4 regions of the Bacillus nitroreducens genome follow, and region 3 is predicted to be linked to each of the others. Evidence: riboswitches for the same ligand, from Rfam matches in the RefSeq annotation. Region 3 holds a riboswitch; each other region holds the start of a gene.
What was found. Region 3 has a riboswitch for cyclic di-GMP ahead of ACWPVE_RS06785 (sensor domain-containing diguanylate cyclase). Riboswitches for the same ligand answer to the same signal wherever they lie in the genome.
Positions count from the first base shown of each region.

Region 1: another riboswitch for cyclic di-GMP. It lies ahead of ACWPVE_RS12585 (ISL3 family transposase); the one in region 3 lies ahead of ACWPVE_RS06785 (sensor domain-containing diguanylate cyclase).
Region 2: another riboswitch for cyclic di-GMP. It lies ahead of ACWPVE_RS16090 (anti-repressor SinI family protein); the one in region 3 lies ahead of ACWPVE_RS06785 (sensor domain-containing diguanylate cyclase).
Region 4: another riboswitch for cyclic di-GMP. It lies ahead of ACWPVE_RS10860 (EAL domain-containing protein); the one in region 3 lies ahead of ACWPVE_RS06785 (sensor domain-containing diguanylate cyclase).

Region 1 covers NZ_CAXHYI020000003.1:1,816,685-1,821,749, reverse strand. The annotation lists gene ACWPVE_RS12590 (peptide chain release factor 3) at 1-121, opposite strand, end outside; gene ACWPVE_RS12585 (ISL3 family transposase) at 784-2,004, opposite strand; cyclic di-GMP riboswitch class I at 2,216-2,301, opposite strand; gene ACWPVE_RS12580 (DNA-binding protein) at 2,328-2,897, opposite strand; gene ACWPVE_RS12575 (S1C family serine protease) at 3,200-4,612, opposite strand; gene ACWPVE_RS12570 (sensor histidine kinase) at 4,733-5,065, opposite strand, start outside.
Region 2 covers NZ_CAXHYI020000003.1:2,514,870-2,519,934, forward strand. The annotation lists gene ACWPVE_RS16070 (LPXTG cell wall anchor domain-containing protein) at 1-517, shown strand, start outside; gene ACWPVE_RS16075 (DUF5658 family protein) at 618-911, shown strand; gene ACWPVE_RS16080 (TVP38/TMEM64 family protein) at 1,157-1,801, shown strand; gene ACWPVE_RS16085 (helix-turn-helix domain-containing protein) at 1,836-2,162, opposite strand; gene ACWPVE_RS16090 (anti-repressor SinI family protein) at 2,327-2,455, opposite strand; cyclic di-GMP riboswitch class I at 2,486-2,575, opposite strand; gene ACWPVE_RS16095 (YqhG family protein) at 2,952-3,746, opposite strand; gene ACWPVE_RS16100 (DEAD/DEAH box helicase) at 3,724-5,065, opposite strand, start outside.
Region 3 covers NZ_CAXHYI020000003.1:623,549-628,613, reverse strand. The annotation lists gene ACWPVE_RS06795 (ABC transporter permease) at 1-617, opposite strand, end outside; gene ACWPVE_RS06790 (ABC transporter ATP-binding protein) at 607-1,716, opposite strand; cyclic di-GMP riboswitch class I at 1,980-2,072, shown strand; gene ACWPVE_RS06785 (sensor domain-containing diguanylate cyclase) at 2,182-3,372, shown strand; gene ACWPVE_RS06780 (YxcD family protein) at 3,417-3,707, opposite strand; gene ACWPVE_RS06775 (hypothetical protein) at 3,695-4,141, opposite strand; gene cyoE (heme o synthase) at 4,411-5,065, shown strand, end outside.
Region 4 covers NZ_CAXHYI020000003.1:1,447,915-1,452,979, reverse strand. The annotation lists gene ACWPVE_RS10870 (hypothetical protein) at 1-6, shown strand, start outside; gene ACWPVE_RS10865 (M20 family metallo-hydrolase) at 716-1,993, shown strand; cyclic di-GMP riboswitch class I at 2,424-2,507, shown strand; gene ACWPVE_RS10860 (EAL domain-containing protein) at 2,775-3,482, shown strand; partial or broken gene ACWPVE_RS10855 (methyl-accepting chemotaxis protein) at 3,581-4,300, shown strand; gene ACWPVE_RS10850 (methyl-accepting chemotaxis protein) at 4,325-5,065, shown strand, end outside.

The DNA.
Region 1 (5,065 bases), 1.2 Mb from region 3:
CCGCTTCACGTATTACATTACCAAAAAGAAGTAATTTTTCTGTCATCGTCGTTTTCCCTGCATCAGGGTGGGAAATGATGGCAAATGTTCTTCTTTTTTGAACTTCATCTATATAGTTCATGTGAATTTCCCTTCCGTTATCTCAAATTGTATCGAAAGTTCAAAAGTCCACTACACCGACTCGAACTTTCAACGCACAGGATGTGCTAGTGTCGACAAGATAAGCCGTGCCGTTTTTGTCACGTGATCCTTTTGAACACGCAATTGTATCTAAAAAAATATATCATAATTAAATAAGAACTACAACGTGAATTGATTCCATTTTAATTGAGGAAAAATCTGAAAAATATGCACTTGTGTGATGTAAATCACAGTCAAACATGAAGGTTCCCCCTATACTAAAAGTATAAATAGAATAAACAATAATACATTGAGGTGAGCTTACATGTTTTTAGCCTATTTTCTGACTGTAAGTATTATTCTAGTATGTGTCGGTTTTGCGTTCCAAATTATGAAAGGTGTTCAATCTATGGATCGAGATTCGTTAGATCAGTAATTCTAAGAGAAGCATATTGCGTACAGCCTATTAAAACAAATCATAAATAATAGGTGCCTTTCCCTTCCAACATAGTCGAGTTAGTTAGTGAGTCGATAGTGCCTAAAATTAGGTTCTAAATCAAATGTTGGGGTTTTAGGCTACCGCGCTACGCTTGGTGGCCTCTATAAAAAATGATGGATGGTACCATTCATCATTTTTTATAGAGGAGAATCACACCAACTCGGTTAACTAATATGTACCCCAATTCTTTTATACTTGTGTGTTAATAAAATCTTCGCCCTAAAGCGTTCAAAAACTCTAAATCCATAAGCATTTCTCTTTAGAACTTTGGTTGAATTATTAATTCCCTCTAAAAACCCATTTGAATATTCATAGGCAAAGCTATTTAATACTTCAACTTGCCAATTTTGTATGGTCTTTATTGCTTTAATCATTTCAGGTATCTTTGAATCCTCAATTAACTTATATAGTTCTTCCAATTCCTTTTTAACCAAACTGATACTGTTTTTTCCGTTTTCTTTGGCACGTAAAAACCAAGAACGATATGCCTCTTTAATTTCATATGCTTGTTTGAGTTCATTCGACATCTCCAAGTAACGATTTAAATGCCATTTCTCATCCTTAGTTAAGCGTTGGCAGTCTTTATGAAAGACATGTTTCATACGTTTACACTTTTTACGGTCGTAGCCATGAAATTGGTTTTGCACTCGACGTCTTACTCCATCAAGCCCCCAATAGATGTAACGACAAAAATGAAATCTATCAGCTACAATAACAGGTTTACCCAATGCCTCTTGAACGGCTGCTTTAAAGGAATGATTCATATCCATTATGACTATTTGCACTCTAGATCCGTGCTTTCTTAAGTAGTCTTTTATCGTACGTTTATAACGATTTGGTAGAATATCAATCGGTTCTTTTGTTATCCCATTCGCAATGATTAACTGGTATTTCCCTTCGCGGGTATCACCCTTGTATTCATCAATAGCTATAACTGTAGGTAATTCTTCCACCGGACGAATTTCACTTCGTGAAATTTGATCGAATCGACGTATAATGGTTGAAGATGAACACCCGTAGATTTCAGCTGTTTCCTTAAATGTTTTTCCTTTAATTGCTTTAATTGATATAGCTTGATTCCATTCTATTGAGGTACGTAGATAACGCATGACAAAAGGATTTTTCTCTGAAAAACGTTTCCCACATTCACAGACATATCGTCTACGCTTATAAAAGATTTGGGTTTTTCTTTCAAACCACTTTAAGTGTTGAATTTTTTGTATACGATAGTCATGAATTTTACTCGTCCTTTGGTTACATTTAGGGCAGCGATGTACTTTTCGCTCCATTTCAACGTACAGGCGGATAACTTCGCCCACTTCTTCAACATTGGTTAGGATAGACCCTTTTAATCCAGGAATAATCATGGTAAAATCCATATACACGCAACTCCATTCTTTAGACTTGTTTCTCGACAATTCAAGTATAAAAGAATGAGGAGTTTGCGTGTTTTTTTATGCACACAAAATTTTGTTTAAACCCCAACAAATATTATAGAGCCTAAAATTAGAGAATAAAAGAAAACGGGAGAATCTAGCTTTTCAAACTAGACTCTCCCGTATTTTTTCGTCATCAAATAAAGGAACCCTTCCATTCTATAGCAACCCAGCCGCCATAGAGAAATTCTCCTTAGGCCCGTGGCTTTGCGTCATCGTTTTTCAACAATTTTGCCTTTTGTATAGTTTGGTTTTTTCTTTACCTATGATGCCTATCTAACTGCCTTATTCAAACGTTGGTACTTACGTTGGATACTAATGGGGCTTCGGTTTAACCTTTTACCAATTACTGAAAACGGAGTACCTATCGCCACTTGCTCAATCATAGTGTGAATTTCAACGGTCGTCCACGCTCTATAGTTGACCCTCTTTCCTTTTGAGCGTTCCCCATCTACCCAATTTGGCTCAGGAACTATTGCATTTTTTTCAATTTTTGAGAAATCGACCCGTTCTTTATTGTCTTTTGCCCAATCCCAAAAATCTTCAGGTTTAATAAAGTAAAATTTGCGTGTGTTTCTTGTTGCCTTTTTGGTGTACTTTAATCCATGGTTATCAATCCATAGTTTCACAGACTTTGGATCAATTTTTAATAGAGTTGCTAATTCATGCATCGTCAATTGGCCGGTGAAAGATTTTGTATTTGAAATACCTAATCTTTTGATCTTTATCTCAACCGCTGTTTCTGTTCGCTCCAGATGGTTGGCAATGGTAGAGATTTTCATACGACCGACATTGTCCTTCAAAAACTCTATTTCCTCGTACGTCCAAGTTCTTTTCTTCAAATCAAAAATCCCCTTTTCATTCTTAATAGCACTAAGAATGAAAGGCCTTTTGATGACATACTATTATCATATCATACTATTGAACTAAAAAAACACTAGTAATTTGAAAATCATTCCAATTGTCAAGTGCTTTTTTTCATACATTTTGTCGAGATTGGTCGAATTTCGATCATCTATCATATGCTGTCACATCCTTTTACCTGCCGTCGTTTCCTGGGAAATGATGTCGGGACTCAAATAACTTGTCGGAAATCATGCAACAGGAAAAGATCCAAGCAGCAATTGCTTGGATCAAAATGAGATTATTCTATACCAGAGGTATTACTTGTCAAAATCAGTTTTGCAGTTTGAAGCTTGCCTTCACGATAAAAGCTCAATTCTATTTCATCACCTATTTTCACTTGTGAATATAAGTATTTTCGTAGGTCCATTGAACTTTTTACCTCAGTGTCATTAATTTTCACGATGACGTCGGTCATTTTTAAACCAGCTTTATCTGCTGCAGAGTTTTGAGCAACGCTTGTAACAATGACTCCCTCTTTAATATCCTCAGGTAGATCAGCATAATACATTCTTGGGATTTCGGCCAAATCCGCTAAACCAATCCCGATAAATGGACGCTCAATTTTTCCACTTTCAATTAAGCTGTTAATAATCGGGACAACATCATTACTTGGAATTGCAAATCCTAGTCCTTCAACACCACTATTTGCAATTTTTAAGCTGTTAATTCCGATAACCTGTCCTTGTGTATTTAGTAAAGCACCTCCACTATTACCTGGATTAATTGCAGCGTCTGTTTGAATAACATTTAATTCCCAGTTACCTGCAGAGGTATCAACGGAAATACTACGATCCTTTGCACTAACGATTCCTGATGTAACCGTCCTTGATAAATCAAGTCCAAGTGGGTTACCAATTGCAAATACTTGATCGCCAGGGCGGAGTACTTCTGAATCTCCAAATGGGAGAACTGCCTCAACGTTTTTTGCATCTATTTCTAAAACGGCTAGATCGGTTAATGGATCTGTTCCGATTAGTTTAGCCATTGTTTTCTCACCATTATATAAAGAGACTTCTACTTCGTTAGCATTTTCAATGACGTGGTTATTCGTAACAATGTAAGCTTTATCGCCTTCCTTTTGGAAGATAACTCCCGAACCTGTTCCACCAGGGATGTTCTGTGCATTTCCTCTGTTAAAAGGATTCTGTTGGGCTTGTAAACTGGTAATTCCAACAATTCCTTTTGATGCTTCCTCCACCATATCTGCGATAGAAGTAGCAGAGTCTTGTACAGATGTCGGTTGGATTTGTACAGGACCATTTGTCTCAATCACTTCTTTGTTCGGCTCTGAGGTTGTGGATTCGGAATTAAAATACCCTTGGAGACCATCAATTTGTGGGGCAACCCCAAGTGTTAACGCCGAACCAAGAACGCCTGCAGTAAGCATACCTAAAAAGCTTTTCCATTTCGAGTTTGTTTTTTCCTTATTCGGCTTTGATGCTCGATGCTTTGTTTCTTCTGAAACCACTGATTGCTGATAAGTCTCCCTATATTCTTGCTGTGAAGAAATAGGTAATTCTTCGTGTTGTCTTATTCCTTCAGTGACTTCCTGTTTTTCTTTGTTTTCTTCCATATAAACATTCTCATTGTCTAAGTTGTTGGATTGATCATCTGTATGATTAAGTTCATTAAAACGTTTATCGTTTTCCATTATGAATTCCTCCTTAACTTGCTCCTTACTTATATCTTAAACAAAAGTTATGAACAAAATATTAACAAACCTTGAAAAGACATGGAAAAACCGAATGAAACCCCCATTAATTGTGGTCGTTCACTCGAATGGAATACGAATTTCAAACTTTGTACCTTTCCCTTTTTCACTTGTCACCTTGATTTTACCATGATGAAGATGCACAAGCTTTTTTACAATCGACAAGCCTAGGCCGAATTGACCAAACGGTGTACCTGTACGAGAAACATCCGCCTTATAAAATCTGTGCCAGATTTTCTCAATCTCTCCTGGATCTATTCCGATTCCAGTATCTTCAATTTCAATAATGGTTTCGTCATCTCCTGCTTTTCCCCGAATCCAAATCGTGCCACTATCCGTAAATTGAATGCTATTTTTAATGATATTGATTAATATTTGAATAAGGCGATCATA
Region 2 (5,065 bases), 1.9 Mb from region 3:
AACCTCAGATGTAATAGCACTGTCTACAAATCCAGCCAAAAGCTTTATTACTTTCAACAATATGGCACCAGGAGATAAAGTTTCAAAAAGCATACAAGTTTTGAATGATGGCAATGTTGACTTTAATTATTCACTTAGTGCAATTAAAGAAGTTGGAGATCAGATTTTATTTGATAAACTATCAATTAAGGTTTCTGAAAAGAATATAGATATCTATGAGGGTAGATTAAAAAATCTAGGTAAACTTGATTTAGGTGAGCTCTTAAGTCATAGGAAGGATGAACTGCTATTTACTGTTGAGATACCTAGTGAGGTAAGTAATGAGGTAAAAAGAAAATCTACTTCTGTTGCTTTTATTTTTGTTGCAAATGGATTAAGTGAATCAAAAGAAAGTACTAGCAACGAACTTCCTAAAACTGCAACTAGTTACTTTAACTATTTCCTTACTGGATTGAGTATCATTACTTTAGGTATTATATTCATTCTCTTCAAAAGAAGAATGAACAAGAAATATTAAATTCAAACCTTGGTTCAAAAAATCAAGGTTTTTCTTAGATATAAACCTTCTATATATGAAAAGCATTGAGCTTTATTTTTTATTTGGAGTGGAATCAACTATGAAACAGCTTTTCATATCACTTGCAATCTTAAATATATTGGACGCCATTGCCACTCATTTTGGTATTCTTGGCGGCCATATATCGGAAGCTAACCCGTTGATGCATAACATTTATGAAATACACCCATTTTTATTTTTATCAATTAAACTGATACTCTCATTATTATTAATTGCACTCATAATTATTCGATTTCCAGTAAACAAACTAATACGCTCAATATCCTATAGAGCCACTGCGTTATATACATATGTCTTTTTCCTCCATGGCTATTGGATTTCCCAAATTATCTAATATTGGAGGAATTCCAATGTAAAAAAAAACTGTCCAAAATGCTTTCAGCCATCTATTAGTAGCAGCAAGTTAGGTGTTTGGCTTTGCCCTATATGCAATAAGGATATCACTAGTATTAGAACAACCGAAGCGGAAAAACTCCAACCCATTTGTAACTATACAAATATAGCAAAATATAATAATGTTAAAGAAAATTCTTCGTTTTCAAAATATGTATAAATAGAGTCCTATTAGGAAGGAAAAATATGGTAATAAAGATAGTTGCAATTGTTGTGGCATGTTTGATTATACTTGTTGGTATAACACAGAAGGATATATTGCTACCATTTGTTGAAAAGAGTGGAATTACTTCAATAGTAGTAAGTATTCTATTAGTTTTTATTTGTGTATTCTTTCCGGTTATTCCATTTCCAGTATTAGCAAGCCTAGTTGCTGCTGCATTTGGGGTTTTATATGGAATATTAATATCTATAATAGGCGCTATGTTGGGGACAATAATTATGTTTTTATTGATTAGATATGGATTTAGGGAATCTGCTCAAAATAAACTTAAAAAATATCCTAAAGTAAAAGAGTATGAGGTTTTTTTTGAAAAAAACTCCTTTATTGCAATTTTACTTTCGAGGCTGATTCCGATTATCCCGTCTCCAGTGGTTAATATTGTTTGTGGACTAAGTATGGTTAACATTTTGATCTTTGTAACAGCCTCCACTTTAGGGGAATTACCAAATATTATTATTCTCTCAATTGCTGGCGCGAATCTAAGTAATAATAAATGGATGTCCGTTGCAATCTATGGTACATATTTTTTAGTAATTTTAATGATTAATACAATAATTGTATACAAAAGAATGTCTAAATCTGAAATAGAACCCAAAATTGAAATATAAAAAATGCTTCAGGCGCCATTGGCCGAAGCATTTTTTATTTATTATTCATTTTCCATTTATTAAATTCCAAGAATGATCGAAATTCTTCTTTGGAAACTCCTGATTTCATGGCCTCGCGCACGAGTTTGGTCCATTCAGAATCTAGTTCTACATTGTCAGGTTCTGATTGTTCGTGGAGTAATTCGTTAACAGTTACGCCTAGTACGGCAGATATTTTTTCAAGAAACTGGATAGAAGGGTTTGATTGGAGATTCCGTTCGATTGAGCTTAAGTATGATTTGGCAACTCCAGCACGATCTGCAAGTTCAGATAGTGAAAGTTGTTTTTGTAAGCGATATGTTTTTATACGTTGACCAATCATTGTTTCTCACCTTCCTTCTCTTACCATTATAACATATAATGAAGAAATGGTTTATAATAAGAACAAAAAATAAAAAGAACTCGGTGTCATCCGAGTTCACTGTCCTCCCCATGGTTTCAACCCACAGTATCTAAAGGATGTTTGATTTGTTTCGATTAAGTCTGTTATGCTGTTTTCGTTTGGAGGAAATTTTGAATATCTTGGACGCTTATTCCTAACTCCACTGCTTCTAAAATAAGGTCGATCCATTCTTGATCTAATTGCTCATTCCTGTTTTGTACATCATTTACCATTTCATTTCCTCCCAAAATACAATTAGTATTCCAGGCAACCCAGCCGTCATAGTTCAAATAACCAACCTTAGACCTGTGACTTTGCGTCCCTACTTTTCAGTAGGTTTGCCTTTGACTGTTCATACAGTGCTGAATATCCTAGTATGTAATCCATCTATGTATAGAACCTTAGTAGTACATTTAGAAGTATAAAGCATAAAATATCTGTTATTTGTAAAAAACTGTCGACGTCAAAATATTTAAAAAAGATACAAAATAACCAGTTCGATTTGGTGATTAATGACCGTTTTACAATGTTTATGTAGAATAAACTCGGATAACAGGAAAAAAGACCTATTATTTGTTAATTGAAAAATAAATACAGTTAACTTATATGATAATTGGTTGTTCCATTTTGTAAAATTACCATAAAAATGTAAGGGAATTGTCGAACGATTTCTTATAAAACACCCTCAAAAAAATGCAACCTACCCCCAAATATGAGGATAGGTCTAAATTACATCGTATTTTGACAAAGATAAAACAATCCACCATTGATAATCTCGACAATTACTTTCGGTTCGTATTGCTCTTTTAACGCTTCTTTTTCAATTTCATAACTCTCGGGTTTTTCATCGATTCCTTCATAAAAAGAATCTAACAGGTTTAAATCTTCGTTCCAACGTTGTCTCGCTTCCTCAGCCCAGGTGTGATCTTGTGTTTCCACAAAGCCTCTTACATATTGCTGGAGGCGATTGATTCCACTTTGTGGTTTTACAAGTGGTGCAATTGTATACGTAAGATCAGGAATTTTCGGAGTGAGAGGCAACTTCTCAAGCTTTTCTTGAAAGTCCTCGACAATCATTCCATTGATGAGTTGCAAACCAAGTGACATTAACACATCTCGTTTACGGTCACATTTGTACGATATTTTTACATTTAACCCAAGCCATGGATAAAGAGGGGTGTTGCCCAGTGCACCAGTTGGTCTTTGTTGATATAACCGTATATAGCTTGCAAGTTTTTTGGTCGATTCAAAAATTTGATGCAAGCGGGGTGCCCCAAAATGAATGAAGTCACCTTTTACATTGTCAGGTGTTTCATCCCGATCCGTAATTAATGTAAGTTTCATTGGATTCGGTGTTCCACCTGTTTTTTCCACAAACGTCCAATAGAAGGGACGATTCATCAGTAGTTTATCTAAATCAACCGTTAATTGAACTGTCATGTATCCTGGTTGTCGTTCGAGAATTTCACAATGGTTAGATACAAAATATTTTTCAAGAAAATTAACGATTTCCTGTTGCTGCATGTTGTTCACCGCCGTTTCCTTCTTCAAAACTTAAAATAGAAGTTAAATTCTCCATCTTAATTTTCATTTCACCTTCGCTCCGTGAACGAAGCATAATGTCCTGGATGTGATCCTCGATATTTCCAAGGTCAAGTCTTGTTAAGATATCATCAAGTTGGCCAATGACACGTTCGAACAGGTTGATTTTTTCATATAACAATTTCAGGATATGTTCTTCCACTGTATTCTTCGTCGCAAAGTTATAAATGTGAACATCTTTTTCTTGACCAAGACGATGTATGCGCCCGATTCGTTGCTCTAGCCTCATTGGATTCCAAGGGAGGTCATAATTGATAATATGATTACAGAATTGGAGGTTAATTCCTTCGCCGCCGGCTTCAGTAGCAATAAGTACTTGGAATTTCCCTTTAAACAATTCCCTCATCCAATCCTTTTTCCCGCGTTTGAATCCACCTCTAAATGGAACAGACGAAATTCCATTTTGCTGGAGGAACCATTGTAAGTACATTTGAGTCGCTCGATATTCGGTAAAAATAATCACTTTATCATCAATTTGTTTGATGAGTTCAACGGCTTTTTCCGCTTTCGAATTTTGAGTGACTTGTTCCACCTTTTTCATCAGTTCCATTACCATATCCTCAGGTACTGCGGCACAGCCATCTTCATTCTTTTTCTCAAGCATCTTTTTTAACGTAAAATAGACAGCCTCGCGACTACTACATGCTTCTCTTTGCAAGGTTAAAATCGAGAACATACTAGAGGCAAAACCTGAAAGGTTTGACCGATAGGCAGAGATGGAATCATATAATTCTTGCTCCGTTTCTGAAAACTCAATGGGTACTGTTTCCACTTTCCGTTTCGTCCACTCGATGCCCGTATCGTCGCGTCGGTTTCGAATCATCACCTTATTAACTAATTCTTTCAAATGCTCATGATCTTCAATAGACCGACTCTTCTTTCCAAAAGATTCCTCAAACTCTTCTTGATTTCCTAAATGACCAGGCTTTAAGAGAGACACAAGATTAAAAATCTCTTCAATTCGGTTTTGAATTGGAGTTGCGGTTAAGAGTAAACAAAATTTCTTTTTTAAGTTTTGAACAAATTCATAGTTTTTTGTTTTGTTGTTTTTAAGCTTGTGTGCCTCATCAATTATGACCAGATCATAGTCCTGCTCATACACAATCTCGCGATGAGGGCTTCTTTTGGCTGTATCAATTGAGGAAACAATCACATCATATTGCTCCCACATATAACTCTTTTTCTGCTGAACTGCTGGAATATAAAATTTTTGATTTAATTCCGCTGCCCATTGTGAAACA
Region 3 (5,065 bases):
GGAATAAATACGATTTGACAACCTGATTTTACCCCTTGAATGGTTAGGGGAAATACGACACGACGAAAGGTTGTCCATTTTGATGCACCAAGATCTCTTGCCGCATCAAGTAAACTAGGGTTTAACTCATTTAATGAATTAAAAATTGGTAAAATCATGAATGGTATAAAAATATAAACTGATACAAACACGAAACTAAAGTCTGTAAATAGTAATTGTTTTGAGCCTATACCAAACACTTCAAGTAATGCGTTGGCAGTTCCGTGTGCCCCAAATATACCGATAAAGGCATAAGCTTTTAAGAGAAGATTCATCCAAGAAGGAGCAATAATTAACAGCAACCAAAAATGCTTATGCTTCGTTCTTGTAATCAAGTAAGCAGTAGGGTATGCGACCAATAACGTCACAGCTGTAATTAAAAATGCATACCAAAAAGAGCTCAGTGTCATTTTTAGGTAAATAGGTGTAAAAAACGTTTTGTAATTAACTAATGACAAATTACCCTCTATATCAAAAAATGAATAATAGAGAATAAGTGTAATGGGTGCAATGACAAATAGCAGAATCCATAAAGCGTAAGGGATGACATAAAGGTTACGAGTGAGCTTATTTTCCATGGCTTTCCCCGTCCACGTATGCTTCTAATCGACGATCATACTCTTCTTCTGTTTCACCAATACCCATAACATGAATAGCTTCTGGATCAAAATAAAGACCAATTTCATCGCCGACTTTTGCCTTTTTCGTAGAATGAACAAGCCACTCATTCCCGTCCTTATCAAAGCCACAAATTTCATAATGAACGCCTCTGAATAACTGAGAATCCACGACCACACGTAGTTTTCCTTTTTCAACAGAAGTGATTTGTAAATCCTCTGGGCGAATGACAATCTCAACCGGTTCATTTTCAGAAAAACCTTGGTCTACACACTCAAATGTTTTTCCAACGAATTCAACGAGAAAATCTCGATGCATTTTCCCTTTCACGATATTGGATTCTCCAATAAAGTCTGCAACAAAGCGGTTAATTGGTTCGTCATATATATCAATTGGGGTACCACTTTGCTGAATTTTTCCTTCATTTAGGACAAAAATCTCATCAGACATTGCAAGTGCTTCTTCTTGGTCATGTGTAACGAAGATGAAGGTAATGCCCAAGCGCTTCTGAAGGTCGCGAAGTTCATACTGCATTTCGGTACGTAGCTTTAAATCAAGTGCAGATAATGGTTCATCCAGTAAAATAATTTCTGGTTCATTTACAATCGCACGTGCAATTGCAACACGTTGTCTTTGACCACCAGACATTTCTTTTATTTCGCGATTTTCATAGCCACTAAGATTGACGAAACTTAAGGCTTCTTTCACTTTTTTATCAATTTCAGATTGCTTCATCTTTTTTATACGTAAACCAAAAGCAACGTTTTCATACACATTAAGATGTGGAAACAAGGCATAATCTTGAAATACTGTATTTACTTGACGCTTATTGGCAGGAGTTGTATTTACTTTTTTTCCATTAAAAAAAACCTCGCCCTCAGATGGTTCGATAAATCCTGCAATTAAACGTAGAATCGTTGTCTTTCCACATCCAGAAGGACCTAGAAGGGTATAAAATTTTCCTCTTTCTATTTCAAAGCTAACATTGTCAAGGACAGCGGGGTCATTGTCGTATTGCTTAGTTACATTTTTAAATTGGATAATAGGTGTACTGTTCATAAGTAACCCCCTTCTTTCTATTAAGGTAGAGTTTTAGTGCAATCCGGCATAATTATACACGAATCGGCGAGAAATTCAATAACATTCATGGCTTGTCAAACTATAAAAATTGTAGTTGAATCTGGTTTAAGTTTATAGGACAATAGAAATAGGAAATAATTCACAATTTTAGCAATTTATTAGGTTAATCTCATTGACCAATAAGATAAATACAAATATAATTATGGTATAATTTAAAATTTTTCCTTTAGTTGGATAATTTAATAAAGTAAGGGCAAATTCATTGAAAGATGAAGACGCAAAACTATAGGGGCTAAGTCCATTAATAAATCAGGACATGCCAGCCAGTTGCCGAGTATAACTCGTATCGTATGTACGTTGATTAATCGGTTATTGATTAATCATTTTTTTTTACCTATTGCTGATTGGTTTCTACTATATTAATAGATTTTTGGAAGTGATTAAATGGAAAAGACAATCCAGAATCTGAACATATTGAAAAAACTGAGTGAGCTTATTGAAATGGTAGGTTCTGAGAAAGATCTAATATCTAATGAGATTCGCGATTATTTTATTGCTTCTTGTAAAGACCAAAAGGAAAAAGAAGTTTTGAATGCGCTTATATTTCAACTCCAACAAATGAACGTACAAATGGAAAATATGTCTTGGATGAACAAACATTACCGTATCCTTCATGATTTTGCTCAAATCTGCAGTAAAACACTTGATGAAAGTGTTCTTCTTCAAAAGTCCTATGAGATGGTTTCACGTGTTATGCCAACTGATGCATTTTATATAGCCTTACATAATCCTGGTGATGCACATATTCGATTTATTTTTATAATGGATAATGGCGTACCAGCACCTCCAAGTATCGTAGATTTTGGTGAGAACTACACGTCAAAAGTCATTAAAACCAGAGAAATCATACATCTCAAAAACCTGAATCAGAACGTTGAATATAATACGAAAATGGGAGACGGAGATGAAGATACGAGCTCCTGTCTTTTTGTACCTGTTATCATCGATGATCAAGTAAAAGGTGTCATCTCAACCCAGAGCTTTAAGGATTTTGCGTATCGGAAGGAGCATGAGGAGCTTTTACAAATGATCGGTGCACAGGTAATCAACTCAATTCAAACAGCACGCTTATATGAGAAAATTTACATCATGTCTCGAACCGATGAACTAACTGGATTAAAAAATCACCGTGCTTTCCATGAAGATTTAGCAGAGTTGATTCAGGGTGGAAATAAAGAAATTACAGTCATGATGCTCGATTCTGATGATTTGAAACAGGTAAATGATCGCTTCGGACATGATGTCGGAGATTTATATTTGAAGGTACTAGCTGACGGAATAAAAACGATTTGTAATGATAAGATTGAGGGCTATCGTTATGCGGGTGACGAGTTCATGATTTTGATTAAGACGCAGATAGATACGTGCGTAGATGAAATATACTCAACCCTAAAAAAGTATTATAATGAACATCCTGTTAATATTGAAGGTGAAAGTATAAAAGTTTCGATAAGTGCTGGAGTTGGGGTCTATCCATATAATGGAAACACAGTAGATTCAATAAAAAAAGCAGCAGACCAGGCGCTTTATGTGGCAAAAGAAAGCGGCAAAAACAAGATTGTTGTGGCAAAGTGAAAAAAGCTCATCCATTTGGATGAGCTTTAATTCTCTTAAAACCGTTACTCGTTAATGTGTGCAATGATGCCTTCCTCGTCGTCTAAGATAAGCTTGATTCCTGCATAAGGATCTCGGTTAAGGAATTCCCCAAGCCATAGACGAATAGCTTCAATCAAGTTCGCCATGATTAGGACTTGTTTCCGATCGTTCACATACACCTCTGCTGAGAAGCCATAATCATCATCATACATGAGCTCTACCTCAACTTCTTCAGGCTTAACTTGCTTTTTTAAGCCTGTATACACACATACTGCATTAATTATTTCTTGCTCAGACAGAATTAGCGTTGCCATGGGTCGGCCTCTTTTTTCTTACGGTCTTTAATCATTACAAAAATTTTACGGATTACAGCAATTAGAACGTATATAGCAAGAATGTTAATCATTAGTCCTAAGAAAGAACCAAGCATACCCATTCCGCCTAAAAGGCCACCGAATAGGAAACCTGCCAGTCCACCTAGCATAAGACCTTTCATTAAACCACCAGACATAAGACCACCCTTAGGAGTTGTATTCGTAGTGGACTTGTTTGTCACATTAGTGTCCTCTTTTTTCTGCTGCTGCTGGAAGTTTGATTTATTTTTATTTCCTATATTACTGTTGAATCCTTTTTTACCTGACTTGTACCCTCGTGCTTCAACGGTTGTTGTGTTGTCTTGAAAAACAAAGTTCCCAAGGGGGGAAAGAATGAGCGTTAGAGCAAGTAATGCTGCAAAAATCTTTTTCATAAAACTGTGTACCTCCATTAATTATTATTTTATATTATACCTTATTTTTAATGGGAAATCTCTTGTAAACCACCTTCCTAACCTTGTACCTTATATACGTTGTAAGCGGGGATTGGTTTCGGATTTTATAAAAAAGATATTGTTAAATTATTACTATATTGTGAATAAAGTAGGTTAAAAAGTGGTTTCCTTATCCTATTAGCTAGAAAAATGGTATAGTATATTTGATACATTTTGTTCTTGTAACTAAAGCAGGAAAGAGGATTCGAATGAAAGCAGAATTACATCTACAAAAAACGTCCCTCATAGCTGATCTTAAGTCCCTATTTAAGGCAGGAGTATTACTTGCAAATGTTCTACCCGTGTTTTCAGGATTTTGGTTAGCTATTTATTTTTCGGGTGCATCGTTTCAGGAAAATGTGGGATTGTTTGTATATACAATGTTGGGCAGTACGCTAGTTATAGCGGGAGCTCTTATAATTAATAACTGGTACGATGTAGATATTGATACGGTTATGGAACGGACGAAAAAACGTCCAACTGTAACAGGTCATTTTTCTATGAAATTTGTGTTGTTTTTAGGAATCACCTGTACCATTTTAGGATTCCTATTCTTGTTGTTTACAACATTTGAAGCTGTCTTTTATACATTCATCGGTTGGTTTACGTATGTTGTGTTATACACGATGTGGTCAAAGCGCAAATTTGTCAGCAACACAGTGATTGGTAGTGTATCAGGCGCCGTTTCACCATTAATGGGATGGGCTGCTGTTGCACCTATCGATCATAAAGTTCCCATCGTGCTCTTTTTAATTTTGTTTGTCTTTCAAATGCCACATACGTACGCCATTGCCATGAGAAAGTATGATGAGTATAAAGCTGCGGGGGTTGCGATGCTTCCAGTTGTTCGTGGATTTGAGGTAA
Region 4 (5,065 bases), 820 kb from region 3:
GAGTGAGGGATAGTTTTTGCGGATTTACGCCCTAGCTTGGGGGATTGCGCCCTAGTTTGAGAGAATTCTTCCCTATGTAGACAGAATGACGGCCTAAGTCGCCTTCCCCCTTATTTTAGTTACACACTCCAAATACTATCGTTTTTTAGTTTTTCACTTTTTGGAGTATCGGAGGAAATTGTCCCCTAACTAATTATTGTAAGTTCAAGTTGCAGTATTCTCAAATTGTCATATTAAATTCCATCTCGCTAAGTTGAAATACGCATTTATAAGACTTATAATGGGAATATACTAAAAAAGATCAGGTGCGCTAACACCTGATCCACACAGCTACGCCGCAAGTGAGCGGCTGGCCCAAGAACTTGAAGTGATAGCAAAAAGAAGTAACTACCTAGATCCTAGGCGAGGATAGGCGGTTACTTCTTTTTGTTTTCAACGACTAACATGACCACAATTGTTAGGACCCCTAGAAGAACTAGATTCGATTGAAGTGCCATTGACATTGATTCATATGCCGTCATCTAACCACCCCCCTTCTCAAGGAAGTGGCTAACCGCCCACCCGCTTAGGTAACTGTATCCCTATTTTAACATTTCAGTTAATAGATTACCAGCAAAATAAGAACATTCGTTCGTGTTTAATTTTCTATATTTTTGTACAATAATATCCCCCGCTTGTGGTAGAATGAGAAAAAACAAAAAAGGAGCGACCTACATTGAACTTATTAGAAAAGTTGATTTCGGATTATGATCTTTCGTTGGACAAGAATGGCGTCAGTGGTGAGCGTCTCGCCTCTCGTCTTGCAGCACTTTCGGAAATTGGGCGAACGGCTGATAACGGCTCACATCGTATCGGGTTTTCCAAAGAAGAAAAAGCTGCAAAAGACTTGGTGAAAAAGTGGATGACAGAAGCTGGTCTGACCGTAACCCAAGACGGTGCAGGAAATGTATTTGGTCGTAAGGAAGGTAAAAATCCAAATCTACCAGCACTTCTATCTGGTTCCCATGTCGATAGTGTTCCGAATGGCGGGCATTTTGACGGACCACTCGGTGTACTTGCAGCCCTTGAGGTAGCTGAAGCATGGAAACAAACAGGCTATGTGCCAGAACGCCCATTTGAGGTTGTTATTTTTTCAGATGAAGAGGGAGCTCGTTTTAATGGTGGCTTTAGTGGCAGTCAATCGATGATTGGTGAAGCAACCAGGGAAGAATATCTTCCGAAAAAGGACATCAATGGTGATTCTTTCACAAAGGTGATAGAAGATATTGGGCTTTCTGTCGATGAATTTTTCGCATCAAAAAGGGATTTATCAAAGCTTGAGGCATTTGTGGAAATCCATATTGAACAAGGAAAACGATTGGAGAAAGCAGGCGTCCCCGTCGGAATTGTGACTGGAATCGCTGGACCTTGTTGGTTGAAATTGACGTTTACAGGTCGTGCGGGACATGCGGGCAACACGCCAATGAACGACCGCCAGGATGCATTAGTTGCAGCTGGACAGTTCATCCATGAGGTTGCATCCCTTCCAGCACAAGTAAGTTCGTCAGCAGTTGCAACGGTTGGAAAAATCGAAGTTCTTCCAAACGGAGTGAATGTCATTCCTGGCGAAGTTCAGCTCTCCGTTGACATTCGTGATATTAAAAAGGAAACAAGAGATCAACTCGTTGACATGGTGATCGAGAAGGCTAAATCTGTATCCGCGGCCCACGGAATTGAACTTCATTATGAAGAGACAATCCGTGAAGCACCTGTTCCAATCAGTGAAGACATGCAGAAAAAGATTGAAAAGTCAGTTGTCGCTCAAGGTATTGAACCTGTGTACCTACCAAGTGGTGCTGGCCACGACTCGATGATCGTCGGTCATGTCTTACCCGTTGCAATGATCTTCGTCCAAAGCAAAGATGGAATCAGCCATAACCCAGCCGAATGGACATCTTTAAGCGACTGCGTGCAGTCTGTTCATGTGTTGAAAGATTTTGTAGAGAACTACTAAGAATTAAGGTTACTTGAAATGGGGCAGATTTACTGTCCCATTTTTTATTTGGAAGTAGATTTGAGTTTTTATGTGTCTCTACTATTATTTTGTCTGCGAGCGTTTGGCTCGGAGACATTTTTTTCGTGGTGTTGAGTATACTTCGATTTGTCTGTGATAACTTGATTCCAGGTCTTTTCTTTTCCATTTGATGCTTGATTTGTCGGCTATATACTCGCTCGGAGACACTTTTTATGTTGTACAATCGCAATTTGTCCTTGAGTGCTTGCTGGCATCCTCTATTCCCTACCTGATTCTTAAAACGATACCTTTATCATCTAAAGAATAATCGGATAATTTTGGTATTTGTAGAACTTTGTCGAATCACTTGTTAAAATGTCGAGGTTTAGTTAAAATATAAAAAACTGTAGTGCATTAGAACTAGTAACTAAATTGAAAAAGGCAAACTTATCGAAAGGTAAGGACGCAAAGCTAAGGGCCTAAGGGAAAATGCTATGGTCGCCTGGTTGCCAGAAGAAAGTATTCAAATTGATGAATCTGAATTTTCTTCAGGTTCTTTTTTATTGCCAAAAATTGGAGGTGCATACGCGTTCGAAGGGAAATATCTCAATATTTTAACGCTTTATCGAAAAATACTATGAGTCATTTTTCCTTCTACATAGCACTTTATTCACAACCACAAAACTAACGCTAATTAGTGCCGTTTTGAAAATACCTATCTTAATCTACATCCAAAGCAGCCATAACGCAGAAAAAATATATAGGGGGGTGTCATTTTTAAATGTTAATGGCTAATGAACTTTATCATGTGTTTCAGCCCATTTTAAATATAAATAAGCTTAAACCAATCGGTTTTGAGGCATTGATTCGGTCAAAGGTACTGCCAAATCCTGTATCTATTTTTAGAATGGCGAAAGAATCTGGACAACTCTATGAATTCGACTGTTTGTCTATTCGAAACGCAGTTAACACATATTGTTCCAACGGTTACACATCAAAAGAGGGAAAACTTTTTTTAAATATTTTACCTTCAACTATCTTAAATAAATCCTTCCTACCTCTCATTGTGAATCTAGTAAAAGACCACGATGTAAGAGAGCAAGAAATTGTACTAGAGATATCAGAATCCGAAAAAATACAAGATTTTACTATCTTTATGAAAAGAATAACGTTCCTGAAAAAATTAGGTTTCCAAATTGCACTTGATGATGCTGGTAGTGGATATTCTGATATAAAAAGTTTTATTGAATTAGAACCACATTACTTAAAATTGGATCGTTATTTTGCAAAAGACCTTTCAGTTTGTCAAAAGAAAGTGGAGCTAATTAGGTCTGCCAAGAAATTATGCGATGCATTTAATTGCACCGTCATTATTGAAGGTATAGAAACGGAAGAGGATTTAAAACTAGTTCGTACAATTGGAATTAATTATGTACAAGGTTACTTATTAGGTAAACCGTCTCCTTTAAAGTCCTTAGTCCTCGCTTAATCTACACTTAAGTGGCATTACATATAAAAGCATGTAGGCTTTTTTGTGAAAATAATGTAGCACATAAAATATTAACTTTACGAAATTGGAGTGTAACAATGAAACGATTAAATTTAAAAAGTATAAAAATGAAAATATTATTTGGTTTTTCCTTAGTTATTTTACTTATGGTTCTATTTACAGCTTATATTTACATAAGTATCTCTAAAAGTAATGAGCAGGCGAGAATAATTGCACAGGAAGAGCTTCCTATTCTGATTGCGAATGAACAAATGGCTCGTACGATGGCGAACCGAATTTCAACAGCACGTGGTTATGTCTTATATGGTGGAGATTATAAAGACCGTTTTAATGCCTATACAGAAGAAGGAAAACGACATGAAGCGACTGTAAGGGAGATTGGTGCTTCCGAGGAATTCGATAGTCTTATTAAAAGAACTGTGGCTTGGCGTCAATATGTGGCAGCAGAAGTATTTGATGTGTATGACAGTGGTAATGCAGAGTTGGCCCGTGAAAATTTAGCAAAAAGCGATGCTGAAGTTCGCGAAATTATGGCTGGATATGAAGATTTGGCGCTAAAAAGTCAAGAAACCATTATTCAGACAGAAAAAGAGGTTGTAGAAACTGGAGAAAGAACCCTTTTCACGGCAGCAGTCGTATCCGCTTTGGTTGTATTAGTTAGTATAGCCGCAGCGTTGATTACCTCTACGCTTATTTCAAGACCAATCATCAAAGTAATGGATCAAATGAAATTAGTAGCAAAGGGAGATCTAAGCCAAGAACCCCTACATACGAACCTGAAAGATGAAGTGGGACAATTGATTCACGCTACGAATGAGGGTATGGACAATACTAGAAATCTATTACGAAAAATAAATGGTGTGTCAGAAACCGTCACAAGCCAAAGTGAAGAATTAGCACAATCCGCTAGTGAAGTAAAAGCAGGCTCAGAACAGATTGCAGTTACGATGCAAGAAATGGCTAGGGGTGCAGAAACTCTTGCCGATAGCTCTTCTACCCTCGCATCTACCATGGAAAACTTTACTTCGAAGATGCAAGAAGCAAACTCAAAAGGTGAGCAAATCTATGATACTTCGAATAATGTACAAAAAATGTCTGAAGAGGGCAGCCAATTAATGGAGTTATCTGTTCAACAAATGGCAACTATTGACAAAATTGTGCAAGAATCTGTAGAAAAAGTAAAAGGATTAGATAGTCAATCACAAGACATATCCAAGCTAGTATCTGTGATAAATGATATTGCAGACCAGACCAACTTACTTGCCTTAAATGCAGCAATTGAAGCAGCTAGAGCAGGTGAACACGGCCGTGGTTTTGCAGTAGTGGCGGATGAAGTAAGAAAACTGGCTGAACAAGTATCTGTTTCTGTGTCAGACATTACAGAAATTGTCGCGAGTATTCAACGAGAATCAACGAATGTTGTTCAGTCTCTTCAATTAGGTTATGAAGAAGTGGCAAAGGGAGCTACTCAGGTTAAGACGACTGGAGATACCTTTGCTGAAATCGATAGAGCGATCGGCGAAATGGTATCAAATATCCAAATAATCACCTCGAACTTAGCG